DNA from 4 places in the Modestobacter italicus genome. Region 4 is predicted to be linked to each of the others. Evidence: predicted binding sites of a transcription regulator. Region 4 holds the regulator's gene; each other region holds the start of a gene.
What was found. Region 4 encodes LexA, which represses DNA repair genes until DNA is damaged. Its sites were predicted from a motif close to TCGAACANNTGTTCGA; they were not measured.
Positions count from the first base shown of each region.

Region 1 (7,496 bases), 230 kb from region 4:
AGGCACCCAGGCACCACAGCCGTGCAGGCACAGCCGATCCGACGCCGGGGGCCGCTGCCAGGGTCGGCGGAAAGCCCCCCACGCAAGGAGATCGACATGGCCCCCGACACCATCGTGCTCGTCCACGGCTTCTGGGTGACCCCGCGCAGCTGGGAGAACTGGAAGGCGCACTACGAGGCCCGCGGCTTCCGCGTGCTCACCCCGACCTACCCCGGCTTCGAGGTCGAGGTCGAGGCGCTCAACGCCGACCCGACGCCGATCGCGGAGGTGACGCTGCCGCAGATCGTCGACTCCATGGCGCAGGTGGTCGGCGCGCTGGAGACCCCGCCGGTCCTGATCGGCCACTCCGCCGGCGGGACGATCACCCAGCTGCTGCTGGACCGCGGGTACGGGGCCGTCGGCGTCGTCCTCAACTCCGCGCCGACCGAGGGCGTGAAGGTGACGCCGCTGTCCCAGGTCCGCTCGACGTGGGAGGTGCTGAAGAACCCGGCGAACCGGCACCGGGCGGTCGGGTTCAGCTGGGAGCAGTGGCACTACGCGTTCACGAACACCTTCAGCGAGGAGGAGTCGCGGGCGTTGTACGAGCGGTACGCCATCCCCGCGTCCGGCGGCATCCTGTGGAACTCGGTGCTGGCCAACCTGATGCCCGGGCCGCAGGACGCGCACGTCGACTACCGCAACGCCGCCCGTCCGCCGCTGCTGTTCGTCTCCGGCAGCGAGGACCACATCATGCCGCCGGCGGTGCAGCGGTCGAACGCGAAGCACTACTCGGACGACACGGTCACCGAGGTGCGCGAGTACGCCGGCTACCCGCACCTGCTGCCGGCCGCGCCGGGCTGGGAGCAGATCGCCGACGACGTCCTGGACTGGGCGCTGGCGCACGCGACCGGCGCGGCGTCCCGGGTGCCGTGAGGCTGACCCACGTCGGCGGACCGACGCTGCTCGTCGAGGTCGCCGGCTGGCGCCTGCTCACCGACCCCACGTTCGACCGGCCGGGCCGGCGGTACGCCTTCGGCTGGGGGACCAGCTCGCGCAAGGTGACCGGGCCGGCGCTCGAACCCGCCGACCTGCCGCCGCTGGACGCCGTGCTGCTCACCCACGACCACCACGCCGACAACCTGGACGACGCCGGTCGTGCGCTGCTGCCGTCGGCCCCGGTGGTGGTGACGACGGCGTCCGGGGCGGCCCGGCTCGGCGGCACCGCCCGCGGGCTCCGGCCCTGGCAGACGACGGTGCTCGAGGCCCCCGGGCGCCCGAGCCTGGAGGTGACGGCGACCCCGGCCCGGCACGGTCCGCCGCTGAGCCGCCCGATCGCCGGGGACGTCGTGGGCTTCGCGCTGCGCTGGGAGGGGCAGCGGGACGGCGTGCTGTGGATCTCCGGTGACACGGTGCTGTTCGGCGGGCTGCGCGAGGTGGCCGAGCGGCTGCGGGTCGACACCGCGGTGCTGCACCTGGGCGGCGTCCGGTTCCCGGTCACCGGCCCGCTGCGGTACTCCATGACCGGCCGGCACTTGGTGGAGCTGTGCGAGCTCCTCGCCCCCCGCACCGTCGTCCCGGTGCACTACGAGGGGTGGAGCCACTTCGCCGAGGGCCGTGCCCAGGTGGAGCGGGAGCTGGCCCGCGCGCCCGAGGTGCAGCGCACGGTCCGGTGGCTGCCGCGGGGTGAGGCCGTCGAGCTGGCACCGGTCTGACCTGTGCCGGGCTCCGGCGTCCGGGGAGGACGTCGGGGCCCGGCGGCAGGACGTCAGGCCAGGCGGCGGGCGGTGTTGTAGCTCGGCATCGAGTTGATGTTCGTGATCTTGACGACCGACCCGGCGGTCGGCGCGTTGACCATCTGGCCGTTGCCGATGTAGATGCCCACGTGGCTGACCGGGCTGTAGAAGAAGACCAGGTCACCGGGCTTCAGGTCGGACTTGGCGACGTACGTGCCCATGGTCGACTGGGTCTTCGAGGAGTGCGGCAGCGAGATCCCGGCGGCCTTGTAGGCGTACTGGGTCAGGCCGGAGCAGTCGAAGGAGTTCGGGCCCGCTGCGGCCCAGACATAGGGGTCACCCAGCTGGGCGAGCGCCGTGTCGACGGCGATCTGGGCCTTGGCGGTCGAGGCGGCAGCCGGGGCGGCGGCCACGGCTGCGGTGTCGGGCGCTGCCGCCTGGGCGGCCAGCGGGGTGAGGACGAGGCCGGCACCGGTGAGCAGGGCGACGAGGGCGCCACGGGCGGTACGGCGTGCGGGGGCAGTGCGCATGGTCGTCACGGACGACGTTTCTCCTGGTTCTCCACGACCGCCTACCGAGTTAGCTGACGGGTTCGGGCGGGGAACTCGCCCGGCGCACCGGCTGGATGCCCGGTCGCGCTTCACCCCAGGACTGCACTGGGTCCTCGGCCCGGTTCGCTCAGCGACGCTGCTGAGGTCGCCCGGCTCGGCGGTGCCCGGCGGGTGTCACCCGGAAGGTGACGACTGGACCCGGCGGGCGCGACGAACGTAAGGGCGGGACGGGAGGGACGCTCGTGGACGCTGCGTGATCGACCAGTGACCAAGACAAGATGTTGACAAGGCGACGCGCGCCGACTCGCCGAGCGTGACCAGCACCGGGACCGCGGGGCCGCTCTTTGACGTCTCAACAGTTCCGCGGTCGTAGTTGGTCAAGCCATCTTGGTCGGCTGCGCGCGCCTGAACGTGCGGTGACCAAGTGGCCACGGAGACGTCGCAGATCGGGGCCCGCGACACGCCGTGATCGCCGCTCATCCGGGTGCCAGGCGGAAGACCGGCCAGCCGATCTCGGTCCGCCAGGCCGTCGGGTCGGGGTCGTCGCGCGGGCCGACCAGATAGGTCTCGCGCACCGGGCCGGCCACCGCGAGGGTGTGCTCGACCACCCAGCTGCCGAGCTCGCCGTAGGTGACGTCGATGGTGTCGTGGTCGCCGACGTGCGTGGTCACCGCCAGCTCGACCGCGGGGAGCGTCACCGGGTGCACGCGCCCGGTGCGCGGGGGAGCGGTGACCGGGCGGTGCACCAGCACGCGCCCCCGGCCGGTGGTGAACAGCTCGTTGTCGTACAGCCCGCCGGGCGGGCCGGGGGTCCCGACGAGCGCGTCCAGCTCGGCCATCGCGCCGGAGTACCAGGCCAGGACGTCGTCCAGCTCGACCGTCGCCTCGACCGCGGCGACGGTCGTGGCCGGGACCGCCCGCAGCTCGACGTCCAGGGTGGCCGGCTCCGGGCGGAGCAGTCGCTGCAGCGAGGTCACCGCCGCCCGGGTGCGCTCGAGCTGGTCCTCGAGCCGCTGCAGGTGGTCGGCGACGAGCCCGGCCCGCGTGCCCGGGTCGGGGGTCTGCAGGATCCGCTGGACGTCGGGGAGCGGGACGTCGAGCTCGCGCAGTCGGTGGATCACCTGGGCCGCCGGGATCTGCTCGGCGCTGTAGTAGCGGTAGCCGCTGGCCTGGTCGACGCGGGCCGGCTCCAGCAGGCCGGCGTCGTGGTAGCGCCGCAGGGTGCGCACGCTGAGGTGGGTGAGCTGGGCGAACTCGCCGATGGTCAGCACGCGGCGACTCTGCACCCTCTCCCCGCGGGAGGGTCCAGCGCTTGACCCGCCTGCTGCGGGAGGCAGCACGGTCGGTGCATGACCACATCGACCACCCCCACCGAGCTCCCCGCCGTGATCCGCGGCTACCTGACCGCCGAGGACCCCGACGCCGCCCTGCACACCTTCACCGACGACGCCGTGGTCGTCGACGAGGGCGCGACCCACCGCGGCACCGACGCCGTGCTCGGCTGGCTGCACCGCGCGGCGTCGGAGTACACGTACACGGCTGAGCTGACCGGGGCCGAGCGCATCGACCCCGACCACTGGCTCGCCGTCCAGCACTTGGTCGGGGACTTCCCGGGTGGCGTGGTCGACCTGCGCTACCACTTCACCCTGCGCGATGACCGCATCGCCGGGCTGACCATCGCCCCCTGAGCGCTCGGGGTCACCGACGCCACGAGCGCTCACTCCTGGCGTCGGTGACCCCTCCTGCCGGGCGACCGCCCGAAGCGTGCTCTTGGTGACCGCCGAGAGCGCGCTTTCGGTCACCGACCGAGGTGCGCTCCCGATGGCCGCCAAGGCGGGCTCTGGTGGCCGGCAGGGGCGCGCTTCTGGTGACCGCCGAAGGCGCGCCCTTGGTGCGCGTCGGAGGCACACGTGCGGCGTTTCGACCTCACCTCCGGCAAGCTGTCAAGAGCCTCTCCGAAGGTGTGGACAGGCGTCTGACCTGGGGATTCAGGTCGCCAGGGGGCATCTCCTCCGCTAGACTTCGTACAGGTGTTCGAAGACGTGGCGGGAGGTGTCCAGTGGGCGAGTTGCAGTCCGCGCTGGACGCGCTGGCCGCTGAGGACCTCTTCGTCTTCGCGCCGGGTGCGGTGCTGGACCGGGCGACGCTGCTGCTGCGGGTGATCAATTCCGCTACCGCGGAGCTGACCCGCACCATGCGGCATGTTGACGCCACCGGCGCGGCCGAGCACGACGGCAAGAAGACCGCGCAGTCCTGGCTGCGCGGGCACGGCCACCTCACCCCGGCTGAGGCCGGCCGCATGGTGCGTTCGGGCCGGGCGCTGGAGCATCTGCCAGCGACCGCCGCGGCCTTCGCCGACGGCACGCTGACTGCCGGGCAGGTGGCGGTGATCGCGCCGATCGCGGACGACGAGGCGCGGGCCGCCGCCGATGAGCAGGGCGTGGACCTGGGCGTGATCGACCAGGCGATCGTGACGGTTGCGCGCGGCGAGTCGCATGCGCGGTTGCCGCAGGTGGTGCACCACTACCGGGAGGCCCTCGACCCCGACGGGGAGGAGCCCGACCCCACCGAAGGACGGCGGTTCACCGTCACCCGGCACGCCGATGGCAGCGGCACCGGCCGCTTCGACCTGGACGCGGTCGGGATCGAGAAGGTGCTGGCCGCGATCGAGTCGATCGTGCAGGCCTCCCGCCCGAAGGGTGATGAGCGGACCCGGGCTCAGCAGCAGGCCGACGCGCTGGTGCAGCTGGTGGACAACCAGTTGGCCGCCGGGAACCTGCCCACGCTGCGCACGGTGAAGCCGCACGTCGTACTCGGCCTCGACATGGACGACTTCGTCGACCCCGCCACCGGGCCCGGCGCGGCTCGCACCGGCTTCGGGTCGCAGATCTCGGCCGCGCGGGCCCGCTGGCTGGCCTGCGATGCCAGCATCTCTCGCATCGTGATGGGCCCCGACGGCGTCCCGCTGGACCTGGGCCGGGACCACCGGGTGGTCACCCCCGGGCTCCGCAAGGCCGTGGAGCAGCGGGACGGGCACTGCGTGTTCGCCGGGTGCGATGCACCCACGCACTGGTGCGATGTCCATCATCTGATCCACTGGATCAACGGTGGGGAGACCAGCCTGGAGAACTCCGGGCTGCTGTGCGAGCGGCACCACACCAAGGTCCACCACGGGTTCCGGGTCGAGCGAGATCCCGGCGGGCGATGGCACACCTGGCGACCCGACGGCACCGAGATCCTCATCGGACCACCGCTCCTCGTGTGACCGTCAGGCCGGCAGCAGGCTGACCCCCGGGCCCGAGTGCGCCAGGGGGCGAGCAGCCACGTCGTCGAGCGACCAGGCCTTGCCGCCGACTGCGTGCAGCGATCAGGATCGCGCGGTGCCCACCGTCGAGGACGCGACCCCGCAGCGCTGGGACGACCTGCTCGCCGTCTTCGGCAACCGGGGCGACCCGGCGCACTGTTGGTGCCAGTGGTTCCGGCAGCAGCGTCCTGGCTACGCGGCACGGAGCAGCGAGCAGCGGCGCGCCGACCTCCAGTCGCAGGTCGCCGGGCCCCTCCCGCCCGGTGTGCTGGCCTACGACGACGCCGGGACGCCCTCCGGCTGGTGCGCGGTCGCCCCGCGCGCCGACTACCCACGGCTGGTCAGCTACCCGGCCGCTGCGGTCACCACGGACGAGGACGGGCTCTGGGCGGTCACCTGCTTCGTCGTCCGGGTCGGCAGCCGCCGGCAGGGGTTCGCCGAGGTGCTGCTCGAGGGCGCCGTCGACCTCGCCCGCCGGCACGGGGCCCGCACGGTCGAGGCGTACCCGCTGGACACCACGGTGCGCACGGCGTCGGCCGCCGAGCTCTTCCACGGGCCGCTGTCGGTCTTCCTCCGGCTCGGTTTCACCGAGGTCGGCTCCCGCACCAGCAAGGCCCGGCCGGTGGTCCGCCTCGCGCTGTAGCCCCACCGCCGGGGAGAGTGTCGTGGTGAGCCTGCAGATGACGCTCCTCGAGCCGTTCTTCCGACTGGCCTTCAAGCCGCGGATGGCCACCGTCGAGCGGGCGCGGCAGCGGATCGCCGCCCCCAAGGGCAGCACCCGACCACCGGCCCGGCTGCAGCGGCGGCACGACGTCCGCACCCGCCTGGTCGACGGCTTCCCGTGCACCACGGTCACGCCGCGCGGCCGGACCCCGGAGCGCGCCGTCGTCTACCTGCACGGCGGTGCCTACATCAGCGAGATCGCGCCCCAGCACTGGGCGCTCGTCTCGAAGATGGCCGACGCCGGCGTCCGGGTGGAGGTCCCGCACTACGGCGTCGCGCCGCAGCACACGTACCGCGAGGCGTATCCCTTCGTCACCGCCGTCCACCGTGAGCTGCTGCAGGAGTTCGACGCGTCGGCGGTCACCCTCGCCGGCGACTCCGCGGGTGGTGGCCTCGCGCTCGGCCTCGCGCAGACGCTGGCTGGTGCGGAACAGCCGCGCCGGCTGGTGCTGCTCTCCCCGTGGCTGGACCTCACCATCAGCAACCCGGACGTCCCCGCCGTCGAGGAGCGCGACCCCTGGCTGGCCAGCGTGGGCCTCCGCCTGGCGGGGGAGGCGTGGGCCGGCGGTGACGATCCCACCCAGCCGCGGCTCAGCCCGCTGAACGGCCCGCTGGCCGGGCTGCCGCCACTGCACGTGTTCGTCGGCACCCACGAGATCTGCCTGCCCGACGTCCTCGAGCTCGGCGAGAAGGCCCGCGCGGCCGGCGTCGACACCGACGTCGTCGTCTGCCCGGGCGCGGTGCACGTCTACCCGCTGGTGCCCGCACCCGAGGGGCGGGCCGCGGCGCGCCGCATCGTGCAGCTGGTCGCGTCGGCCTAGAGGTAGCCGCCGAGCTCCGGGAGGTGGTCGGTCGGGTCCTCGCGCTGCTCCCGGAACGCGTACAGCTCGGCCAGGGTGGCCGGCTCCGGCGGGGCGGCGACGCCGGGACCTAGCCAGGTCTGCGCCTCCGCCCTTGACAGCCGGCCGAACTCCACCCGGCTCAGGCAGCGGCCCGGGCGGGTGATCGCCGGGTGCAGGCTCCCGACGTCCTCGTTGGTGGTGAGCAGCACGAGCACCTGCAGCCCGTGGCCCAGGATCCCGTCGCACAGGTTGAGCAACCGGCCCAGCGAGGCACCGGCGCGCAGCTTCGCGTCGGTGCGCAGGTACTCGTCGCAGTCCTCGGCGATGACCAGCCGCCAGGGCCGCTTCTCCGCCGCGCCGTCGT
Region 1 is NC_017955.1:4,037,264-4,044,759, reverse strand. It holds gene MODMU_RS19260 (alpha/beta hydrolase) at 97-912, shown strand; gene MODMU_RS19255 (MBL fold metallo-hydrolase) at 909-1,691, shown strand; gene MODMU_RS19250 (C40 family peptidase) at 1,745-2,242, opposite strand; cyclic di-AMP (ydaO/yuaA leader) riboswitch at 2,267-2,406, opposite strand; gene MODMU_RS19245 (MerR family transcriptional regulator) at 2,740-3,534, opposite strand; gene MODMU_RS19240 (nuclear transport factor 2 family protein) at 3,613-3,951, shown strand; gene MODMU_RS19235 (HNH endonuclease signature motif containing protein) at 4,323-5,528, shown strand; gene MODMU_RS19230 (GNAT family N-acetyltransferase) at 5,644-6,210, shown strand; gene MODMU_RS19225 (alpha/beta hydrolase fold domain-containing protein) at 6,233-7,111, shown strand; gene MODMU_RS19220 (ATP-binding protein) at 7,108-7,496, opposite strand, start outside.
Region 1: a site for LexA is predicted at 4,286-4,301, ahead of MODMU_RS19235 (HNH endonuclease signature motif containing protein). Genes of this name have one in related genera too.

Region 2 (7,496 bases), 700 kb from region 4:
CGAGGGAGCGGGCCAGCGACGCCGACTCGGCGGTGAGCCGGCCGGCGGCGTCGACGACGACGACGGCGTCCGAGGAGTTGACCGCCAGCGCCTCCGAGCGCCGCGCCTGGGAGCGGACCAGCGCCCAGGCGCGCTGGCCGTCGAGGGCCACCAGCCGGGTGCGGATGGTGGTGAGCACCAGCAGCACGCCCCACACGACCAGGCCGGGGACCGGGTTGACGTCCACGCCGTCGTCCCAGGCGACGACCTCGAGCACGGCGGGCGCGGCGAAGGGGGCGACGGTCAGCGCCATCCGCCACGGGCCGTGGCCGGGGCCCCGGCCGGCGGTGGGGTCCTCGGTGCGGGACTGCGGCAGCCACGGCACCACGGCGAAGCAGGCGACGCCGAGCAGCCAGCCGGCGTCCAGCCAGCCGGCGACGGTGTCGGGGGAGGCCAGCAGCAGCCACCCCAGGTCGGCGACCAGCCAGCAGGTCGTGCCGGCCAGCAGCAGGGCGACCGCGGGCCGCACCCGCCCGTGCAGCACCAGGCGCCAGGCCATCAGGCCGATGAGGACGGCGTCCAGCACCGGGTAGCCGATGAAGGCCAGCCGGGTCAGCGCCGGGAGCCCGGCGTCGGTGAGCGTGGCCACGACGGGGGTCTGGAACACGACGAGGAGGGAGACGGCGAGGGCGGCGATGCCGTCGAGCGCGGCGTAGGCCCTCGAGCCCCGGCGATGCTGCCCGCCGATGCGGCCGTTCATGGCGGTGCCGACGAGGGTGGCGTAGCCCGCCAGCCAGCCGAGGTCGGCCACCGACACCTCGGGTGCGGAGCCGGTCGTCCAGGTGATCGCCTGCCAGGCCACGTCCCCGGCCGCGTTGCCGGTCAGGGCCAGCGGCACCCAGGGCACCCCGCCGCGCCGGTTCTGCGGACGGCGCCGGTCGGCCAGCCAGGCGGCAGCCGCGCCGCCGACGCTGACGGCCAGGTAGGCCCAGTCGCCGAGGGTGCTGTCCGGGGCCAGGACCACGGTCCCGAGGCAGCACGCCAGGACCCCGGCCAGCACGCACAGACCCGGCGTGGGGCGGCAGGCGCGGAGGACGGTCACAGATACGAGATCGGCCGGTTCTGTTGGTGCTTGAACGCCGGTCCCGGCCCCCGCTCGTCCGGGTGAGGTCAGTCCTCCAGCGCCGCCTGGAAGGCGGCGAGCTTGGTCTGCGTCTCCGCCAGCTCGGCGATCGGGTCGGAACCGGAGACGATCCCGCAGCCGGCGAACAGCCGGGCCTGCCGGCCGCCCTCGGCTCCGGTCAGCTCGGCGCAGCGCAGCGCCAGCCCGAACTCGCCGTCCCCGCGGGCGTCCAGCCAGCCCACCGGCCCGGCGTACCGGCCGCGGTCCATGCCCTCCAGCTCGCCGATCAGCCGGGCGGCCGTGGCGGTGGGGCTGCCGCAGACGGCGGCGGTGGGGTGCACCGCGGCCACCAGCTCCAGCAGGCCGGTGCCGTCGCCGTCGCGCTGGCGGCCGTGCACGTCGCTGGCCAGGTGCCGGACGTTGGGCAGGGTGAGGAGCGAGGGGTGCTCGGGCACGTGCAGCTCGTCGACGAAGGGCCGCAGCGCGTCGGCAAGACTGGTGACGGCGTAGGCGTGCTCGGCGTGGTCCTTCACCGACCCCGCCAGGCCGGCGGCGAGCCGGTCGTCGTCGGCACCGGCGCCGCGCGGCGCGGTGCCGGCGAGCACCCGCGCGTCGAGGTGCCGGCCGGTGCGGCGCAGCAGCAGCTCCGGGGTGGCGCCCAGCAGCCCCTCGACGGCGAAGGTCCAGGTGTCGGGGAAGCGCTCGGCCAGCCGCAGCAGCAGCCGGCGGGGGTCCAGCGGGCGGTCGGCGGTGACCAGCAGGTCGCGGGCCAGCACCACCTTGTCCAGCTCGCCGGCGTCGATCCGCCGCACGGCCGCGCCGACGGCCCCGCACCAGGTCACCGGGTCCAGCGCGCCGTCGGCGTAGGCGAGCCGGCCGATGGAGGTGGCGGCCTCCTGCGGCGAGGTCTCGACCACGGCCCGGTCGTCGTCGGCCTCGCCGGCCACGGTCACCCAGGTCTGCCCGTCGCGCCGGCCGACGACCACCTCGGGGACGACGAAGACCGACGTCCCCGCTGCCGGGTCGAAGGCGATGGAGGCGAAGACGACCGGGCCCGAGCCCGGGACGCCCAGCGGGTCGTGCGCGTCGGTGCGCGCGCACCGGTCGGCCCACCACGCGGCGGCCTCGGCCAGGGCGTGCGGGCCGGTGACCTCGAGGCGGTCCGCCTCGCCCCAGCCGACCAGCCCCTCACCACGGCGGACCCAGGCCAGCGCCCCCTCGGCGGGCAGCAGGGTGAGCAGCGGGGTGCGACGCGGACCGAGCGCGGTCGTGGTGACGCTCGTCGCGTCCGTCGCCTCGGCAGCCATGGTCACCACCCCAGGGTAGGAGGCGCGCAGGTAGCGTCGCCGACGTGGCGACCGGTGGGCGGGCAGGGGCAGCGGGGACGCGGGCGGGGCTGGACAAGCGCCCCGACGAGGTCGCGGCGATGTTCGACCGGGTCGCCGGGCGCTACGACCTGACGAACACGGTCCTCTCCGGTGGCCTGGACGCCGGGTGGCGGCGGGCCACCCGGGAGGCGCTGGGCGCGCGCCGGGGGTCCACCGTGCTCGACGTCGCGGCCGGCACGGCGGTGTCCACCGTGGAGCTCGCCGCCGGCGGGGTGCACGCGATCGCCTGCGACTTCTCCCAGGGGATGCTGGCAGCCGGTGCCGCGCGCCCGGTGCCGAAGGTCGCCGGTGACGCGATGGCGCTGCCGCTGGCCGACCAGAGCGTCGACGGCGTCGTCATCTCCTTCGGGCTGCGCAACGTCGCCGACCCGGTCGCGGCCCTGCGGGAGTTCGCCCGGGTGACCCGGCCGGGGGGCCGGCTGGTGGTCTGCGAGTTCTCCAGCCCGGTGTGGGCGCCGTTCCGCACCGTCTACACGGAGTACCTGATGCGGGCGCTGCCGGTGATCGCCCGGGCGGTGAGCAGCAACCCGGAGGCCTACGTCTACCTGGCCGAGTCGATCCGGGCCTGGCCCGCGCAGCCCGAGCTGGCGCGGTGGCTGCAGTCGGCCGGGTGGGTCGACGTCGCCTGGCGCAACCTGACCGGCGGCGCCGTCGCGCTGCACCGCGGCACCCGTGCCTGACGACTGGTCCGCCTCCGGCGGCCCGGACACGTTCACCCTCCGCGCCTGGCTGGGCGTGGAGCGGGCGGCCGAGGCGCTCGAGGGGCTGGACGACTCGGTGAACTTCATGCAGGACCGGGCGGCGGCGATCTTCGGCCCCGGCGTCTTCTCCCGCTTCCCACACTTCCTCGAGCAGCACGACCTGGGGGAGGACCCGCTCGGCCGGCTGCTCGCCGACGACGCCCTGATGACCGAGCTGCTGGCGTTCCTCCTCGCCGACGACGAGGCGCCGGACGTCGACGACGGCTTCGTCTGGCTCGCCGACCCGCCCGGCTCCCGCGCGGAGCGCTTGCGGCGGGCGGTCCGGCGCCGTCGGGAGACGGCGCTGCGCGCGGCCGTGCTTCCTCGCCCCGGCCGCGTCGCCGGCAGCCGCGCGCGGGACCGCCAGGAGCGGCTCGAGGACTGACGCCGAGCCCCCGCACCATCCCCGGCGGGCGACGGACGGCGGTTGAGGTCGGAGGACGCCGGTCGGCGCCGTGGCACCGCGGTCGTCACCGATCGGCACGGATGTCGAGGAACTCCCAGCTCAGTGACGCGCTGACCCCCGGAACTGTCGTACCCCTCCCATAGCTTGAGGGTGTGTTCGAGGCCGGTGGGTACGGGGTGGCGCTGACGGTGGCGCCTGCCCGGCCGTTGGACCCGGACGCGTGGGGTCCCGCTCCAGAGGGGGTGACCCGTCGTCCGGCGCGCGTGACCGACCTGCTGGACGTGGACGGGTTCGACGACGCCGAGATGGCCCGCGAGCTGGTCGCGGTCGCGGTGGGTCGGGCGAAGCTGGCGGCCTATGAGGCGGCGCTGGTGGCCGGGTTCGCCGCGCGCCGGCCGCAGCAGTCGGACCTGACCGAGGACCAGCCCGGCCACGGCGTGGAGGGCTACCTGCCGGACCGGGCGCCGGCGGGGGTGAGTGAGTTCTTCGCGGACGAGCTGGCGGTGGTGGCCGGGATCTCCCGCGCGGCGGCGACCGCGTTGACCGAGCGGTCACTGGTGCTGCGCCGGGAGCTGCCCGACACCTGGGCGGCGCTGGCCGACGGGTTGATCGACCACCCGCGGGCGAACGCGATCGTCAAGGCCCTCGGTGGGCAGTCGACCGACGCCGGTGGCCGGGTGGACCCGGCCGTGGTCGGTGAGGTGGAGGCGCAGGCGCTGCAGTGGGCGCTGGCCGGGGAGACGCCGGTGCGGTTGGCCGAGCGGACGGCGGCGGCGTTGATCGCGGTGGACGCCGCGGCGGCCGACCGGCGGCGGCGCAAGGCCGAGCAGTGCATGGACGTGCAGGCCAAGGCCACCGCCGACGGGATGGGGCAGCTGGTCGCGGACCTGCCGATGCCGGTGGCGGCGGCGTGCCGGGACGCGGTGGACGGCTACGCCCGGATGGCCAAGGCCGACGGGGACACCCGGCCGATCGGTCAGCTGCGGGCGCAGATCATGGCCGACCTGATCCTCCGCCCCTGGGACACGACCCGGGAGCCGGTGACCGCGCACCTGCAGGTCATCGCCCCGCTGCCGGGGCTGGGCACCCGGTCGGCCGGTGAGGGCACCCGGCCGACCGGCGGCGACCTGCGCCCGTTCACGCCCCCGACCGACTCCGACACCGCGACGGTGGACGGCGCGCCGATCACCGCCGGGCAGCTGCGGGAGCTGCTGGAACAGCTCGACGCCCTCTGCCCGGGCGGGCTGCAGGCACCGACCGGCGGCAGCCTGGGCATCTCACTGACCGACCCCGCCACCGGGGCGCTGCGGGCGACGGTGACCCGGGGTGAGCTGGAGCAGCTGGTCCGCCGCGGTTGCCCGCAGCACGGCGCCGCGAGCGACTGCGGCTGCGCGGTGCTGGACCGGCCGCCGCCGGTGGACCGCTACCGGCCGACCCCGGCGCAGCAGCGGTTCGTCAAGGCCCGGGACCGCACCTGCCGGCACCCCGGCTGCCGGCGACCGGCGCGGTGGACCGAGGCCGACCACGTCCACCCGCACGCCGAGGGCGGGCAGACCGCCTGCGAGAACCTGTGCTCGCTGTGCCGCCGGCACCACCGGCTGAAGACCCACGCACCGGGCTGGCGGTTCACCATGACCGACGACGGGGTCCTGTCGGTGACGACCCCGTCGGGGGTCACCCGCACCACGAGACCACCGGGCCTCCGCCTGCCCGGCGAACTCGTCCTGGTCCCGGTCGGCGGCCCACCACCGGACCCAGCCGACGATCCGCCGCCCTTTTGACAAGCGGGGTGGTGGTGCGAGCCGGTGGCCGTTGGCCGATCGCGATGTGTCGTGCGCTCGACCCCGCCCTCGCCATGGCGGGGCCGCCGTCCGCTGTGCTCTGCGCGAACGCGGTCGCCGAGCCGTTCCGTCGGCGGCCGGGGAGGAGCAGGGTCGGTGCATGACGACACCACCGGTCCCGCAGCCCGACCCGCCCTCGCCCTCACCGTCGCCGATCGACCCGTTGCCCCCGCCGGAGCCGGCGCCCTTCCCGCAGCCCACGCCGACCGACCCGACGGCGCCACCGCCGGCGCCGTCGCCGGGCCCGCTCACCTGACTGTGAGGCTGGCCGGGTCGGTTCATCGGTGATGGGCTGACGGTCGGCAGCAGTGGGCGTGACCCTTCGCCTGACTGGCTTTGTGCCCTTGGCCGGACTTGTCCGCCTGCTGCTGTCGGCACCGGCCCGGCCGGAGACGTTGGCCTGATCAGGAGCTTGACCGCCAGTAGGCGCTGGCGTGTCTCATCACAGTCCTGCCATCTCCGCACCGGACCGGGACCTGCTGCGTCCCCCCGGTCAAGGAGAAGAACGCATGTCCATGCTGGCAGAACTGGTCGAGGTCGTCATCGGCGTCGACACCCACAGCCAGACCCACACCGCCGCCGTCGTCGATGCGCGTACCGGTGGCGTGCTGGCCCGCGCGACGGTCACCGCCGATCCCGACGGCTACGCCGAGTTGGTCGCTCTGGCCGAGCAGCACTCGGGCTTGCGGGCCTGGGCGATGGAGGGCGCCGGTGGCTACGGCGCTGGTCTGGCCCGGCATCTGGCCGCCGGCGAGGAGATGGTCGTCGAGCTGGACCGGCCCAAGCGGCCGGCCCGGCGGGCCGGCGCCAAGTCCGATCCGATCGACGCCGAACGCGCCGCCCGCGATGCGCTGGCCCGCACCCGACTCGCCGAGCCCAAGACCGGCGCCGAGCGGGCCGCGCTGCAGATGCGCCTGACCGCCCGGCGAGCGGCTGTGGAGGCCGCCAGCACCGGTCAGCGGCAGCTGCTGGCGATGGTCATCACCGCCCCGGAGCCGGTGCGCGCCCGGTTCCGCGGGCAGACCACCCGCGCCATGATCAGCACCGCCGCCAGGCTGCGCCCAGGCGCCTGCAGTGGTGACATCGAGACGGTTACCGCGCTGACCGTGCTGCACGAGCTGGCCGGCCGCATCCGCTTCCTCGAGGCCGAAGCCCTCAACCATGAGAAGGCCATCCGCGCCATCGTGCGGACCTGGCGGCCGGACCTGCTCGAGCTGACCGGAGTCGGCCCGATCGTGGCCGCCACCGTGCTGACCGCCTGGTCCCATCCCGGCCGCTGCCGCGACGACGCCGCCTTCGCCATGCTGGCCGGCGCCGCCCCGATCCCGGCGTCTTCGGGCAAGACCGTGCGCTACCGGCTCAACCGCTCCGGGGACCGCCAGCTCAACCGCGCCCTGCACACCGTCGTCCTCAGCCGACTGCAACGCGACGAACGAACCCGCGCCTACGCCGACCGCCGCCGCGCCGAAGGCAAGACCGACCGCGAGATCAAACGCTGCCTCAAGCGCTACATCGCCCGCGAGCTCTACCGCCGCCTCGAATCACCACCGGCCACCGCTTGACGCGTCATAGGAGCGTCCAGCCCGGACAGCCCGCCCAGGACCCCCCGTGTGAACTCGGTCACCGGGGGTCCTGGCTTTCTGACGCCCCGCAGGCATAGGCTTCCACCGCTCGACTTTGTGAAGTAGTTCACAAGCGACACGCCGGGGCTTCCCGGGTGAGGTGGAGGTCGTCTCCGTGGTCTGCACGACGAGGTGCACACCCGTCAGGGGCGGGTGGCCGGCTGGTCCGGTGCCCGGTCCCGGTCAGGTGGGCTGCCGCTGATGCTGTCGAACTACGTGCCCCTCGTCGGGCTCTTCGCGCTCGCCGCCGCCTTCGCCCTCTTCTCGGTGACCGCTGCCCCGTTCATCGGCCCGCGGCGCTACAACCGGGCCAAGCTCGAGGCCTACGAGTGCGGCATCGAGCCGGTCGACCAGCCGCTCACCGGCGGTCGCTTCCCGGTCAAGTACTACCTGACCG
Region 2 is NC_017955.1:4,964,954-4,972,449, reverse strand. It holds gene MODMU_RS23590 (putative bifunctional diguanylate cyclase/phosphodiesterase) at 1-1,081, opposite strand, end outside; gene MODMU_RS23585 (isochorismate synthase) at 1,150-2,409, opposite strand; gene MODMU_RS23580 (demethylmenaquinone methyltransferase) at 2,454-3,170, shown strand; gene MODMU_RS23575 (hypothetical protein) at 3,163-3,615, shown strand; gene MODMU_RS23570 (HNH endonuclease signature motif containing protein) at 3,900-5,417, shown strand; gene MODMU_RS28790 (hypothetical protein) at 5,578-5,733, shown strand; gene MODMU_RS23565 (IS110 family RNA-guided transposase) at 5,987-7,039, shown strand; gene MODMU_RS23560 (NADH-quinone oxidoreductase subunit A) at 7,301-7,496, shown strand, end outside.
Region 2: a site for LexA is predicted at 3,781-3,796, ahead of MODMU_RS23570 (HNH endonuclease signature motif containing protein). Genes of this name have one in related genera too.

Region 3 (7,496 bases), 990 kb from region 4:
ATGCCGAGAAGGCGCTGGAGCGCGCCGCCCGACTGCTGCGCTAGCTGCGGGCAGAGCCCGTCAGACGGCGCAGCTGCCGTCCTCGCAGCCCTCGGCGGCGGGGACGGTGACCAGCGGGTGGCTGTCGGCCCAGGCCCGCTCCAGCAACTGGAGCAGCTGCTCGGCGGGCTGCGCACCGGCGGCCCCGTACGCGCGGTCGACGACGAAGAACGGGACGCCGGTCGCGCCGAGCGCGCGGGCGGTCGCGATGTCCTCGTGGACGGCGGGCAGGTAGCGCTTGTCGGTGAGCGCCGCGCGGGCCTCGTCGGCGTCCAGCCCGACCTCGACGCCCAGCGCCACCAGCGCGTCGACGTCGAACACCGACCGCTGCTCGGTGAAGTGCGCGTGCAGCAGCCGCTCCTTCATCTCCCCGCCGAGACCGCGCTCGGCGGCCAGGTGGAGGAGCTGGTGGGCGAGCAGGGTGTTGCCGCTGGTGCCCTCGGCGAGGTGGTACTCGAGGCCCTCCCCGGCGGCGACCTCCTCGACCCGGCGCTGCATCTGCGCCATCTCCTCGACGCTGCGGCCGTACTTGGCGGCCAGCGCGGGGAGCGTCGCCTCGGTGTGCCCCTCGGGGATGCTCGGGTCGAGCTGGAACGACCGCCAGACGACCTCCACCTGGTCGGCGTGTGCGAAGCGGGAGAGCGCCGTCTCCAGCTTGCGCTTGCCGATGTAGCACCACGGACAGACGACGTCGGACCAGACCTCTACCTGCATGAACCGTCCGAACCGCCGGCGGGGTCAGCTCATTCCGCGGCGGGCGCGGCCACCTGGGCCCGCCCGTTGCCCGGGGTGGGGTCGAGGAACACGTAGCGGACGCCGGGGTGCCGGGCGACGAGCCGGCGCTCGGCCTCGTCGGAGGCCCGCTCGATGTCGGCGACGGTGGCGGTGTCGGCGAAGTCGACCTTGGCGGCGACCAGCAGCTGGCCCGGGCCGATCACCGTGGTCAGCAGGAACGGCACGTCGTCGACCTGGTCGAGGCCGGACAGCTCGTCCTTGAGCTCCTGCTGGGTGGCGCCGGGGACCGACTGGCCGATGAGCAGCGAGATGTTGGCCCGCGCCAGCGAACCGGCGACCAGCACCAGCAGGACGCCGATCAGGATGGCGGCGATGCCGTCCCACAGCGGGTCGCCGGTGATCTGCTCGAGGAACAGGCCGAGGGCGGCGAGCACCAGGCCGACCAGCGCGGCGCTGTCCTCGAAGGTGACCGCCTTGACCGTCGTGTCGGTGGTGTGCCGCAGGTACTGGCGGGCGCTGATGCCCCGTTCCGCGGCGGCGCCGCGGACCTGGCGGACGGCCTTGAGCAGGGAGCTGCCCTCGAGCACGAAGGAGACGGCCAGGATGACGTACGAGATGGTCGGGGAGCCCTCGGGCTCGCGCTCGATGATCGTCGTGACGCCCTGCCAGACGGAGAACCCGGCGCCGACCCCGAAGGTGCAGAGCGCGGCCAGGAACGCCCAGAAGTAGGTCTCCCGGCCGTAGCCGAAGGGGTGCCGGGCGTCGGGGGCCCGGTTGCCGCGCTTGAGCGCGATGAAGAGCAGCACCTCGGTGACCGTGTCGGCCAGCGAGTGCGCCGCCTCGGACATCATCGCCGAGGAGTGGCTGATCAGGCCGCCGACGAGCTTGGCGACGGCGATCGCGAGGTTCGCCAGGCCGGCGACGATGACGGTGCCGGTCGACTCGCCGTCGGAGCCCCCCGAGGTCTTGGTGGCCGCGCCGGCCTCCGCCTCCTCGACGAGGGCGTGCTGGGTCGTCGGCGCCGGTTGCGTCATGCACCGGTCGATGCCCCGGTCCGCTGATCGGCAATCCCCGCGCAGCAGCACCGGGACGGGTCACACCAGGAGCGGTGGTCCGATGAGGATCTCGGTGCCGTCGGGGCGCCAGGTGTGCCATCGCCCGCCGGGGTCCCGTTCGACCCGGAACCCGTGGTGGACCTTGGTGTGGTGCCGCTCGCACAACAGCCCGGAGTTCGCCAGGCTGGTCTCCCCACCGTTGATCCAGTGGAGGAGGTGGTGGACATCGCACCAGTGGGTCGGGGCGTCACATCCGGCGAACACGCAGTGCCGGTCCCGTAGTTCGACGGCCTTGCGCAGGCCGGGGGTGACCACCCGGTGGTCGCGGCCCAGGTCCAGCGGGACCCCGTCGGGGCCCATCACGATGCGGGAGATGCTGGCGTCGCAGGCCAGCCAGCGGGCCCGCGCGGCCGAGATCTGCGACCCGAACCCGGTGCGGGCCGCACCGGGCCCGGTGGCGGGGTCGACGAAGTCATCCATGTCCAGCCCGAGCACGACGTGCGGCTTCACCGTGCGCAGCGTGGGCAGGTTCCCGGCGGCCAACTGGTTGTCGACCAGCTGCACCAGGGCGTCGGCCTGCTGCTGAGCCCGTGTCCGGTCATCGCCCTTGGGGCGGGAGGCCTGCACGATCGACTCGATGGCGGCCAGCACCTTCTCGATGCCCACCGCGTCCAGGTCGAAGCGGCCGGTACCGCTGCCATCGGCGTGCCGGGTGACGGTGAACCGACGTCCCTCGGTGGGGTCGGGCTCGGCCCCGTCGGGGTCGAGCGCCTCCCGGTAGTGGTGCACCACCTGCTGCAACCGCGCATGCGACTCGCCGCGCGCAACCGTCACGATCGCCTGGTCGATGACGCCCAGGTCCACGCCCTGCGCCTCGGCGGCGACCCGCGCCGCGTCGTCCGCGATCGGCGCGATCGCCGCCACCTGAGACGCGGTCACCGTGCCCTCGGCGAACGCCGCCGCGGTGGCCGGCAGATGCTCCAAGGCCCTACCCGAGCGCACCATCCGGCCGGCTTCGCCGGGGGTGAGATGGCCGTGCCCGCGCAGCCAGGAGGCCATCGTCTTCTTACCGTCATGCTCAGCCGCGCCGGTGGAATCGGCGTGCCGGACGGTGCGGGTCAACTCAGCGGTGGCCCGGTTCACCAGCGTGAGCAGCGTCGCCGTCCGGTCCAGCACCGCACCCGACGGCAGGGCGAAAAGGTCCTCAGCGGCCAAGGCGTCGAGCGCGGACTGCAATTCGCCCACCGGACACCTCCCGCCACGTCTTCGAACACCTGTACGAAGTCTAGCGGAAAAGGCACCGTCTCACGACCTGAATCCCCAGGTCAGACGCCTGTCCACAGATCCATCGAGGCCCTTGACAAGGTGCCGAGAAGGAGGCCGGACCACCGAAAGCGCGCCTTTGGTGGAACGCTCAGCGAGGGACCTCATCGACGCCGAGTCGCTGCGCAACAGCAGGGACCACCGAAAGCGCGCTTTGGGCGGCGCACCGTCAGAGGACCACCGGAAGCGCGCCTTCGGTGGACCGCTCGGCGAGGGAGCTCATCGTCGCCGAGTCGCTGCACGACCACAGGGACCACCGAAAGCGCGCTTTCGGCGGTCGGCCCGGCTCGGGTCACCCGAGTTGGAGGGACCTTGTGGGCGACCGTCGGGTCAGATCTGGGCGGCGACGTGCTCGGCGAAGCGTCGCCGGGACTCGGCGGAGGCACAGGAGAGGAACAAGAAGCAGTCGGTGGCCTCCAGCTCCAGGACCACCGGTCCGGCCGGGCCGGGGACCAGGTCGACGCGCACGTAGCTGAGCCGGTGCCGCCCGCCCGGCACCGCGTCCAGCGCCGCCTCGGCCACCTGACGCTGCGCAGGGGTCACCGCCACCTCGCGGACGGTCTCCAGGACGTCGGCCACCACGACCGCTGGCCGGACGCCGTCGACGGTGAGCAGGGGCTCGCGCCGCAGGGCGTGGGAGAGGACCCCGCCGAGGAAGACGACGCTCGTCTCGCCGTCCCGGTCGATGCCCGGCAGGTACGGCTGGACCATGGCCGTGCGCCCCTGCGCGTGCAGCCGGGCGACCAGGGCGGCGGCGCGCGGGTCGTCCGGCCCGCGGAACCGGCCGGTGTCCGCGGCGCTCCCGCTGACCGTGGGCTTGACCACGCAGTCCCCCTCGGGCAGCACCACGGGCGAGCCCGGCGGCACGAAGACGGTCGGGATGGTCGGCACGCCGGCGCCGGCCAGGTCGTCGAGGTAGCGCTTGTCGGTGTTCCACGCCAGGACGTCTCGCGGGTTTCACCAGGCGCGGGCAGCGGGCGGTCCAGGCGAGGAACTCCGCGCGGCGCAGCGGGTAGTCCCAGGTGCTGCGGACCAGCACGGCGTCGAACGCCGCCCAGTCGACCCCGGGGTCGTCCCAGACCACGGGCCGGGCCCGCACGCCGGCCTCCGCCAGCGCGGCCAGCAGCAGCGGACCGTCCTCGTCCAGGTCGGGCACGGCCGCGCAGGTGGCGATGCCGATGTCGATCACGCCGCCACCCTGCCCGAGGGCGCCGACGGTCTCAGCTGAACCGCTGCTGCAGGTGGACGGCGACCGCGGTGCCGGCCTCGTGCTTGCCGATCGTCGCGCACAGCGCCTTCTTCAGCGGCAGCCAGTGCGGCCCGGTGCCCGAGGGCATCAACGTGGCGGCGAAGGGGTGGCCGTCGAGGGTCCCGGCGACCTTCACCGCCCGCCGGGTGCCGAGGAGTTGGGCGGAGCCGGGCAGCTCCAGGTAGGTGGGGAAGGCGCCGTCCTTCTCGATGACGCTCGTGAAGGTGACGTCGATCGGCTGGCCGGTCTGCGGTGCGGCGGTCATGGCGTGAGGACTGCCGTGACCGCGCGGAGTCATCGGTGGTCAGGCGACCGCGGTCTCCGCCGGCACGTGGGCGCGGCCGACGCGGATGACCTCGTCCAGCCGCTCGCGGGCCCGGGTCAGCTCGGCGATCTGCCGGTCGATGCCGTCCCGCTGCTCGACGAGCCGGGCCAGCATCGCCGGGGTGGCGATGCCGGTGTGCACGCACGGCAGCACCTCGAGGACGTCCTTGCTGGTCAGCCCGGCGGCGTAGAGCTGCTGGACCAGGCGCACCCGGTCGACCGCGCTGTCGGCGTACCGCCGCTGCCCGCTGGGGCTGCGCTCGGCCTCGAGAAGGCCCTGCTCCTCGTAGTAGCGCAGCGCCCGCACGCTCACGCCGGCACGGGCGGCGACCTCACCGATGCGCAGCACCGGACCTCCTCGGTGGTCGACGTCACACTTGACCCTGACGTCAGCGTCAGGTCCTAGCGTCCCGGACAGCACACCCCGAGCGCAAGGAGAACACCATGGACATCACCGGATCGGTCGCGCTCGTCACCAGCGCGAACCGCGGCCTCGGCCGCCAGTTCGCCGAGCAACTGCTCGCGCGCGGCGCCGCGAAGGTCTACGCCACCTCCCGCCGTCCCGAGCTCGTCGACGTCCCCGGCGTCGAGGTGCTCCGGGTCGACGTCACCGACCCCGAGTCGGTCGCCGCGGCGGCCGCGGCCGCCGGCGACGTGAGCCTGCTGGTCAACAACGCCGGCATCACCACCGGCGCGAACCTGGTCACCGGCGACCTGGCCGACGTCCGGCGGGAGATGGACACCCACTTCTACGGCACGCTGGGCGTCGTCCGGGCCTTCGCGCCGGTGCTGGCCCGCAACGGCGGCGGCGGCATCGTGAACGTGCTCTCGGCGCTGTCCTGGTTCTCCGTCGACGGCGCGAACGCCTACGCCGCAGGCAAGGCGGCGGAGTGGAGCCTCACCAACGGCATCCGGCTCGAGCTCACCGGCCAGGGCACCCAGGTGACCGGGGTGGTGCTGGGGGCGGCCGACACCGACATGATGGCCGGCTACACCGGGCCGATGACCGCTCCGGCCGACGTCGTCCGGGCGGCCCTCGACGGCGTCCAGGCCGGCGACTGGGAGGTCCTCGTCGACGACTGGAGCCGGCACGTCAAGGCCGCGCTGGCAGCCGACCCGCGCGCGTTCTACAGCCAGCCCGCGGTCTGAGCGGAGGTCCCGCTGCCCGGCGGGGCAGCGGGACCGGCCGTCAGCGGACGCCGACCAGGTCGACGACGAAGACGAGGGTGGCGCCGGGCTTGATGACGCCGCCGGCGCCGCGCTCGCCGTAGGCCTTGTGCGCCGGGATGATCAGCCGGCGGCGGCCGCCCACCTTCATGCCGGCGATCCCCTCGTCCCAGCCCTGGATGACCATGCCCACGCCGAGCCGGAACTCCAGCGGGTCGCCGCGGTCCCAGGAGGCGTCGAACTGCTCCCCGCCGTCGTGGGTGACCCCGACGTAGTGCGCGCTCACCAGGCTGCCGGCGGTGGCCTCGGGGCCGTCCCCGACCACCAGGTCCTCGATCACCAGGTCGTCGGGCGCGGGGCCGGTGGGCGGCTCGACGTCGGGGCGGGTGAGCTCTGCCACGGGGATCTCCTCGGGTTGCCACCGGGGCTCTCCCGGCGGGGCTGGGGTCCATCCAACACGCACCCGGCGCGCCACCCGACCGCAGACCGGCCCTCGATCGCCCACAACCGGTTCCGCACGGGTAGGTTCCCTCGTCGGGCGGTCACGTCGACCCGCCCGGTCCGGCACCGCAGCGACGCGGGTGGGCCCGCGTCGGCAGGAGGTGCGGATGGCCCCCGATGTCCCGTCGGACCCCGAGGGCAGCGTCGCGGTCACCGACCTGTTCAGCGGGGGCGGGGAGGCCGGCCGGCTGATGGCCAGCCACGACTGGTCCGCGACCCCGCTCGGCCCGGTGGAGACCTGGCCGGCCAGCCTGCGCTACGCCGTCCGCACCGTGCTGGCCTCGCGCTTCCCGATGGTGCTGACCTGGGGGCCGCAGTACCTGCAGTTCTACAACGACGGGTACGCCCCCTTCATCGGCGCGAAGCACCCGGCCATCGGCGAGGACATCCGGGTCACCCTGGCCGAGGGGTGGGCGGCGCTCGAGGGGCCGGTCGAGCACGCGATGGCCACCCGCGAGGCCTCCTGGCTGCCCCGCCTGCCGCTGCTGCTGGAACGGGCGGGGTACCGCGAGGAGACCTACTTCACCGTCTCCCACGCCCCCGCGTTCGGCGACGACGGCCGGGTCGCCGGCATGCACGCGGTCTGCACCGAGGTGACCGCCGAGGTCCTCGGTGAGCGCCGCCAGCGGCTGCTGCACGACCTCTCGGCCTCTGGCAACCAGCTCGGCGACGACGAGACCCTGCTCGCCGGGCTGTGCGGGGCGCTGGCCACCGACCCGCTGGACGTGCCCGCCGCGGCGGTCTACCTCCACGACGAGGGTGGCCGGCTCTCCCGGGCGGCCGTCGTCGGCTGCCCGGCCGACCGGCTGCCGGCCACCGTCGACGACCCCGCCGAGCTCCCGGGCCGGCTCACCGACCTCGCCCTGGTCGGCGGCTTCTGGCAGGACCCGGTGACCGAGGCCGTCGTCCTCCCGCTCACCGCCACGGCCGGGGGCGACCGGCTGGGCGTGCTGGTCGCCGGTACCAGCCCCAACCGGGCGTTCGACGCGGAGTACCGGACCTTCCTGGAGCTGGTCGCCGGTCAGTTCGTCAGCGCGCTGGGCAACGCCCGTGCCTTCGAGGCCGAGCGACGGCGGGCGGAGTCCCTCGCCGAGCTCGACCGC
Region 3 is NC_017955.1:5,258,283-5,265,778, forward strand. It holds gene MODMU_RS24995 (NAD(P)H-dependent flavin oxidoreductase) at 1-44, shown strand, start outside; gene MODMU_RS25000 (DsbA family oxidoreductase) at 61-753, opposite strand; gene MODMU_RS25005 (cation diffusion facilitator family transporter) at 783-1,808, opposite strand; gene MODMU_RS25010 (HNH endonuclease signature motif containing protein) at 1,869-3,074, opposite strand; gene MODMU_RS25015 (ATP-grasp domain-containing protein) at 3,483-4,043, opposite strand; partial or broken gene MODMU_RS30430 (hypothetical protein) at 4,177-4,341, opposite strand; gene MODMU_RS25020 (DUF1905 domain-containing protein) at 4,373-4,666, opposite strand; gene MODMU_RS25025 (MerR family transcriptional regulator) at 4,706-5,074, opposite strand; gene MODMU_RS25030 (SDR family oxidoreductase) at 5,170-5,874, shown strand; gene MODMU_RS25035 (FKBP-type peptidyl-prolyl cis-trans isomerase) at 5,915-6,292, opposite strand; gene MODMU_RS25040 (ATP-binding protein) at 6,501-7,496, shown strand, end outside.
Region 3: a site for LexA is predicted at 3,096-3,111, ahead of MODMU_RS25010 (HNH endonuclease signature motif containing protein). Genes of this name have one in related genera too.

Region 4 (7,496 bases):
GCCGATGAGCAGGAAGGCGGCGGTCTCCAACGCGGTGAGGACGCCCATCTGCAGCGGCGTCGCGTCCAGCACGGTCACCGCGACGACCGGCAGCGCCAGCAGGGTCACCTGGGTGCCGACCTGGCTGACCGTCTCGGCGGCCCACAGCTGCCGGAAGTCGTGGTGGCGCAGCAGGCTGCGGTCGGTGCTCACCGCGGCAGGGTGGAGTGAGTGATCGGGAAGTGTCAATCACTTTGCGTCGTGTCTGCCTAGGCTGCTCCCGTGCCCGAGCCGGAGCGTCGTCCCCGCGTCGCCGGCGAGCGCCGTCCGGCGACCGACGCCGAGGCCCGGGCCCTCGCCTCCGCCGTCCGGCTGCGCATCCTGCGGCTGTGCCTGGACGCCCCGCTCACCAACAAGGAGCTGGCGGCCCGGCTGGACCGCAACCCGGCCACCGTCCTGCACCACGTGCGCACCCTCGTCGACACCGGCTTCCTGGCCGCGGAGCCGGCGCGGCGGGGCACCCGCGGTGCGCGGGAGGTGCCGTACCGGGCGACCGGGAAGAGCTGGCTGATGGACGACGCAGGAGGGCCGGCCGCCGGGCGCGACCCGTCGCTGGCGGCCTTCCTCGAGGAGGTCGCGGAGGCGGGGGAGGACCGGCTGCACAGCAACCGGCTCGGGTTGCGCCTGACGGCTGCCGAGCGGGAGGAGCTCGCCGGCCGGCTGCACGCGGTGCTCGACGAGTTCGCCCGCCGGCCGGCGGATCCGCAGGGGGAGAAGTGGTCGGTGTACCTCGGGATGCACCCGGAGCCCTGAGGTGTTGTACCGGGCGATGACAACAGCTCGCACCACAAGTCAGTCGCCCTCCGTGCGAGGGCATGCCACGCTGGACACGATGACGACAGCCCAGAACCGCGCGATCCTCGACGAGGCCGAGGCCCGGGTCGACAAGGCCGCGCGCGCCCGCGCCCAGGACCCGACCCCTGCGCCCACCACCCCGTGGGACGCCCCGGACGACTCGACCGGCTCCTACGTCAAGGAGGAGCGCGGTGCGCTGCGCCGCGTCGCCGGTCTGTCGACCGAGCTCACCGACGTCACCGAGGTCGAGTACCGGCAGCTCCGCCTGGAGCGGGTCGTCCTGGTCGGCGTCTGGACCGAGGGGACGGCGGTCGACGCGCACCGCTCGCTGGCCGAGCTCGCCGCGCTCGCCGAGACCGCCGGATCGCAGGTGCTCGACGCGCTCGTGCAGCGCCGCGACAAGCCCGACCCGGCCACCTACGTGGGCTCGGGCAAGGCCGCCGAGCTGCGCGACGTCGTCGCCGCCACCGGCGCCGACACCGTGATCTGCGACGGCGAGCTGGCCCCGGGCCAGCTCAACCAGCTGGAGAAGATCCTCAAGGTCAAGGTGGTCGACCGGACCGCGCTGATCCTGGACATCTTCGCCCAGCACGCCACCAGCCGGGAGGGCAAGGCGCAGGTCGAGCTCGCCCAGATGCAGTACATGCTGCCGCGGCTGCGCGGTTGGGGTGAGTCGCTGAGCCGGCAGGCCGGTGGCCGCGTCGCCGGTGGTGGCGGCATCGGTACCCGTGGTCCCGGTGAGACCAAGATCGAGACCGACCGTCGCCGGATCCGCGCCCGGGTGAGCAAGCTGCGCAAGGAGATCGCCGGCATGGCGACCGCCCGCACCACCCAGCGCAACTCCCGCGACCGCAACGCCACCCCGAGCGTGGCCATCGCCGGGTACACCAACGCCGGCAAGTCCAGCCTGCTCAACCAGCTCACCGACGCCGGCGTGCTGGTGCAGGACGCGCTGTTCGCCACCCTGGACCCGACGGTCCGGCGCGCGCAGACCCCGGACGGCCGGGAGTTCACGGTGACCGACACCGTCGGCTTCGTGCGCCACCTGCCGCACCAGCTGGTCGACGCCTTCCGGTCCACGCTGGAGGAGGTCGCGGCCGCCGACCTGCTCGTGCACGTGGTCGACGGGTCCGACCCCGACCCGCTGGGCCAGATCGACGCGGTGCGGGTCGTGCTCAACGAGATCGACGCCGCCGCCGTCCCCGAGCTCATCGTGGTCAACAAGGTCGACGCGATGACCGAGGACGACGTGCTCGCCCTGCGGCAGGCGCTCCCCGGCGCCGCCTGGGTCTCCGCCCGGACCGGCGAGGGCATCGAGGCGCTGCGGGACGTCATCGCCGCGCGGCTGCCGCACCCGGACGTCGACGTCGAGGTGCTGGTGCCCTACGACCGGGGTGACCTGGTCGCCCGGGTCCACCGGGACGGCGAGGTCATCGAGGAGCGGCACGGGGCCACCGGCACCCTCCTCACCGCCCGGGTCGCCCCGGCGCTCGCGGCGGTGCTCGAGGACTACGCCGCGCCGGTCGCCGGGATCTGACGAAGGTCGAAGGACCTCGTCCTCCTCACCCCTCGCAAGCTCGGGGCGAGCCTCGGGACGAGGCCTGACCCACCCCGCGCAGGCTCGGGGCGGGGCCCTGCAGGCGGGCCGTTCCAGCGCGTCACCTGCTCGGGGCGGGGCCCTGAGAGGGGGCCGGGGTCGGTCTTGGTCACGACCAGGTCACGGTCCCGGTACCGTGACCCGGTGGCCAGGAGCGCGGTGCAGTCGATGGCGGACGCCGCCGGCGGCCTGCCGTCCTCCCGGTCTGCGCCGGTCATCGGGGTCGGCCGGCCGCCGTGGTGGGTGCTGCTGCTCTCCGCGCTGGTGACCCTCGGGGTCACCGTCGACCTGCTCAACCGGGGCTGGCTGGAGCGGATGGACCTCCGGGTCTCCGAGGTGGTCAGCGTCTGGGACCTGCGGCACTCCGACGCCTACTGGTTCGTCTGGGCCTTCACCCAGGCCGGCGGCCGCGGCTTCATCCTCATCGTGCTGGCGGCCCTGGTCGGCTGGTTGGCCGTCCGCCGCCGGACCCTCGTCCCCCTGGTCCGCGTGCTGATGGCCCTGGCCCTGCTCACCGCGGTCGTCTACGCCTTCAAGTACGGCACCGGCCGGACGGCGCCGGCCTACCCCGGGTCGTTCTTCCACCGGGACGGCGCCAGCTACCCCTCCGGGCACGTGGCCAACGCCGTCCTGATGTGGGGGGTCGCCCGGTGGACGGCCGTGGAGTACGGGTTGCCCGCCTGGACGCAGCGCACCACCTGGGCGCTGAGCATCCTGGGGCCGCTGTGCACCGGCGTGGCCATGGTGGCGCTGGACTTCCACTGGGTCACCGACGCGGTCGTGGGGCTGGCCGTCGGGCTGCTGCTGTTGGGCGTGGTTCATGCACTCGACGCTGTCGTGGTGTCACGCTGGGTCCGTGCCAGAGCGGGCCGTTCGCAGCCCTGACCGCGCGGGACGCCGGAGAGCGGGCCGCGCGGCCCTCGGCGCGCCCCTCGGTCTGGTGCTCGCCGTCCTGCCGGTCGCCCCGGCCGTCGCCCAGGGCGCGGACGCCGCGCCCTACGGCGAGCCGAGCACGCGGTGCGCGGTCACCGACCCGCGGCTGCCGGAGCTCTCCGGGCTGGCCAGCGCCGGCGACTCGATGCTGGCCATGAACGACGGGGGCGACCGTGCCGAGGTGTTCGTCCTCGACGGCGGCTGCGCGATCGGCGAGGTCCGCTCCGCCGACGTCGACCCCTACGACCCGGAGGACCTGGCGCTGGCCGGGGACGGGACGATCTGGCTGGCCGACACCGGGGACAACAACCAGACCCGGGAGACCGTGGCGCTCATCGGCCTCCGCCCGGACGGCAGCTCCACCCTGACCCGGCTCACCTACCCGGACGGCCCGCACGACGCCGAGGCCCTCCTGCTGGCGCCGGACGGCACGCCGTACGTGGTCACCAAGGAGGTGCTGGGGGCCAGCGCCGTCTACCGGCCCGACGGCCCGCTCGCCGACGACGCCACCGTGCCGATGAGCCAGGTGCTCCGGCTCGGGTTCACCCTCACCGGGACCCCCGGCGGCCCGGTGGGGCGCGCCGGGCAGCTGCTCGTCACCGGCGGGTCGGTCTCGCCCGACGGCCAGCGGATCGCGCTGCGCACCTACACCGACGCCTACGTCTGGCCGCTGGTCGGCTCCGACGTGGTCGGCGCACTGGGCGGCTCCCCGGTCCGGGTGCCGCTGCCGGACTCACCTCAGGGCGAGGCGATCACGTTCGCCGCGAACAGCCGTGACCTGCTGGTGTCGGGGGAGGGGCTGCCGGCCACGGTGACCCTGGTGCCCGCGTCCGGCGCGCTCGAGCCGGCCGCGGCGACCGGCCCGGCCGAGGACGCCTCGGCCGACGGCGGGCTCGCCCGCTCGGTGAGCCCGCTGACGGCCGGGCTGATCGCCGCCCTGGTCGCCACCACCCTGGTGTGGCTCGTCGGCCGCTTCCGCCGCCGCCAGCAAGGCTGACCACCCGGCCCCCTCTCAGGTCCCCGCCACGAGCCTGCGAGTGGTGGGGGGAGAGGGGGTCCTTCCTCAGACGCGGCGCAGGACGGTGACGACCCGGCCCAGGACGGTGGCGTCGTCGCCGGGGATCGGCTCGTACGCCTCGTTGTGCGGCATCAGCCAGACGTGCCCGTCGCGGCGCTTGTAGGTCTTCACCGTGGCCTCGCCGTCGATCATGGCGGCCACGATCTCGCCGTTCTCCGCGGTCGGCTGCTGGCGGACGACGACCCAGTCGCCGTCACAGATGGCGGCGTCGACCATCGAGTCACCGGCGACCTTGAGCATGAACAGCGTGCCCTCGCCGACCAGCTCGCGGGGGAGCGGGAAGACCTCCTCCACCGCCTGCTCGGCCAGCACCGGGCCACCCGCGGCGATCCGGCCGACCAGCGGCACGTAGGTCGGGCGGGGCGCGGCGGCCTCGTCCACGCCGCTGGCGCCACCGGAGGCCGCGAGCGGCCCGGCGGCGGGCTCGGCGGCCTCGGTCATGACGGCGGTCTCGCCGGGGAGCCGGACGTCGAGCGCCCGCGGGCGGTTCGGGTCGCGCCGCAGCCAGCCCTTGCGCTGCAGCACCGAGAGCTGGTGGGCCACCGAGGAGGCCGAGGAGAGCCCGACCGCCTCGCCGATCTCGCGGACCGAGGGCGGGTAGCCGCGGCGGTCGATGGAGTCGCGGATGACCTCGAGCACCCGGCGCTGCCGCTGGGTCAGCCCGTCGCCGGCCTCGCCGCGGTCGGGGAACTCCCGGATCGCCGCACCGGCGCCGGCCGCCCCCGTCTCCCCGGCGCGACCGCGCCGCGCGGAGCCCTTGCCACTGCCTGCCGTCGGGCCGTCGACCGCCATGTGTCCTCCTCGTCCGGCTGCCGGGGCAGCGGTTCCCGGGTGCGTCGCCGCACTCCGGGCGGGGCCGGCGCGGCGATCCCGATCTCGATCGCAGGTGAACGGTAGCGGGTCACACCCGTGTAGTTCAAACACCTGTTCGAAGAAGTCGGTGTCAGGGGCTGGACTTGTCGGTGGGATGCGGTAGACATCGCACAGACGTTCGAATCGAACAGGCGTTCGAGGGCAGTGCTCCACGCCTGGTCGGTCGCACGGCCCGTCCCGCCGCCCGGCACCGTCTGACCCCAGGAGCGCCCTCGTGACCAGCCCCCAGCGCCGTGTCCCTCCCCCCGTCGCGCCGCTGTCCGAGTTCCCGGCCGAGCGCCTCGCCTCCCGGCCGGTCGCCGTCCCGCCGGCGGCCGCGCGCTGCGGCGTGCCGGCCGGGCGCGGCCCCCGGGCGGCCGCGCCGGCGACCTCCCGGCGGGACCCGGCCCGACCGGGGGCCCGGCCGGCGTGGGCCGGTGCGCCGGCGTCCGGGCGCCCGGTCCGCGGGGGCTGCGCGGTCGAGGGCGGGGAGCGCCGCGCGGCGCCGGCGCGCGCGGTCGCCGGGTGGCGGCCGGCGCCCGACGAGTTCATCCCGGTCCGGCTCACCGAGCGGGGCCGCCGGGTGGTCGCCGGGCTGTCGATCGCGGTGGGGTTGTCCATCGCCGCGGCCACCGTGGTCACCGTCCAGCTCAACGCCGAGCGGGGTGGGCTGGAGCTGGCCGGGTCCTCGACCGTCGTGGTGCAGCCGGGCGACACGCTCTGGTCGCTGGCCCGGCAGGTGGCCCCCGAGGAGGACGCGCGGGCCGTGGTCGACGCCATCGTCGACCTCAACGGGCTCCGGGACGTCGACCTGCTGCCGGGTGCGGTGCTGCAGCTGCCGTGACGCCGGGTCGGAACGGGCCGGTCAGGCGCGTGGGACGGGCGGGGCGCACGCGACGGGGGAAGACGCGCCGGGGCCCAGAGGTTGTACCTGTAGTGGTGCGGGGTTAACCTCACCCCAACATCTTGTAGTGACAGAGATGTAAGTCAGTCCACAGGCGCTTCCCCAGGTCAACCCCAGGACATCCACCGGATGTCCCCCGGTCGGTCCACAGGGAGCGTCGGGCGGTCGCCCTCCACGGGCCGCCGATCGACGAGGAGGTGCCCCCGGTGCGTTGCCCGTTCTGCCACAGCCCAGACAGCCGGGTCATCGACTCACGCGAGACCGACGAGGGCGCGACGACACGCCGTCGCCGGTCCTGCCCGGTCTGCGGTCGGCGGTTCACGACCGTGGAGGAGCCCGTGCTGGCGGTCGTCAAGCGCAGCGGCGTCAGCGAGCCGTTCGACCGCAACAAGGTCATCGCCGGCGTCCGCCGGGCCTGCCAGGGCCGCCCGGTCGACGAGGGGCAGCTGGCCGTCCTCGCCGCCAAGGTCGAGGACGCGGTGCGCGCCACCGGCTCGGCCGAGGTGCCCAGCAACGAGGTGGGCCTCGCCATCCTCGGGCCGCTGCGCTACCTCGACGAGGTCGCCTACCTGCGCTTCGCCAGCGTCTACCGGTCCTTCAGCTCGGCGGCCGACTTCGAGAAGGAGATCGCCGAGCTCAAGCGGCTGCGTCCCGCGTCCACCGCCGGGGGCCCACCCGGCGAGGGCGCACCCGGCGACGACGCCGGGCCCGTTCCACCCAGCTAGCCCGCACTCCGCACCACCGGCTTCCGACGACGTCCGTCAGCCGCCACCCGCACGCCCGAACGCCAGACCAGGGAGCACGCCTTGACCGAGACAGCCGATCGCCTCTCGCCCAGCCGGAACCGTCGCACCGGCGGGAGCGGCAAGGCCACGACCCGCGGGAAGGGCCTCAAGGTCAAGCGCGTCTTCACCACGGCAGGGGTGCACCCCTACGACGAGGTCGTCTGGGAGCGCCGCGACGTCGTCATGACCAACTGGCGTGACGGCTCGATCAACTTCGAGCAGCGCGGCGTCGAGTTCCCGTCCGAGTGGAGCATCAACGCCACCAACATCGTCACCACCAAGTACTTCCGCGGCGCGGTCGGCAGCCCCCAGCGGGAGACCAGCCTCCGCCAGCTCATCGACCGCGTCGTCCTCACCTACGGCGCGGCCGGCCGTGAGCACGACTACTTCGCCTCCGAGGGCGACGCCGAGGTCTTCGAGCACGAGCTGACCTGGATGCTGCTGCACCAGGTGTTCAGCTTCAACTCCCCGGTCTGGTTCAACGTCGGCACCGCCTCGCCGCAGCAGGTCAGC
Region 4 is NC_017955.1:4,269,053-4,276,548, reverse strand. It holds gene MODMU_RS20280 (MFS transporter) at 1-192, opposite strand, end outside; gene MODMU_RS20275 (ArsR/SmtB family transcription factor) at 262-792, shown strand; gene hflX (GTPase HflX) at 872-2,371, shown strand; gene MODMU_RS20265 (phosphatase PAP2 family protein) at 2,576-3,316, shown strand; gene MODMU_RS20260 (hypothetical protein) at 3,372-4,361, shown strand; gene lexA (transcriptional repressor LexA) at 4,428-5,234, opposite strand; gene MODMU_RS29175 (LysM peptidoglycan-binding domain-containing protein) at 5,530-6,138, shown strand; gene nrdR (transcriptional regulator NrdR) at 6,396-6,923, shown strand; gene MODMU_RS20240 (vitamin B12-dependent ribonucleotide reductase) at 7,005-7,496, shown strand, end outside.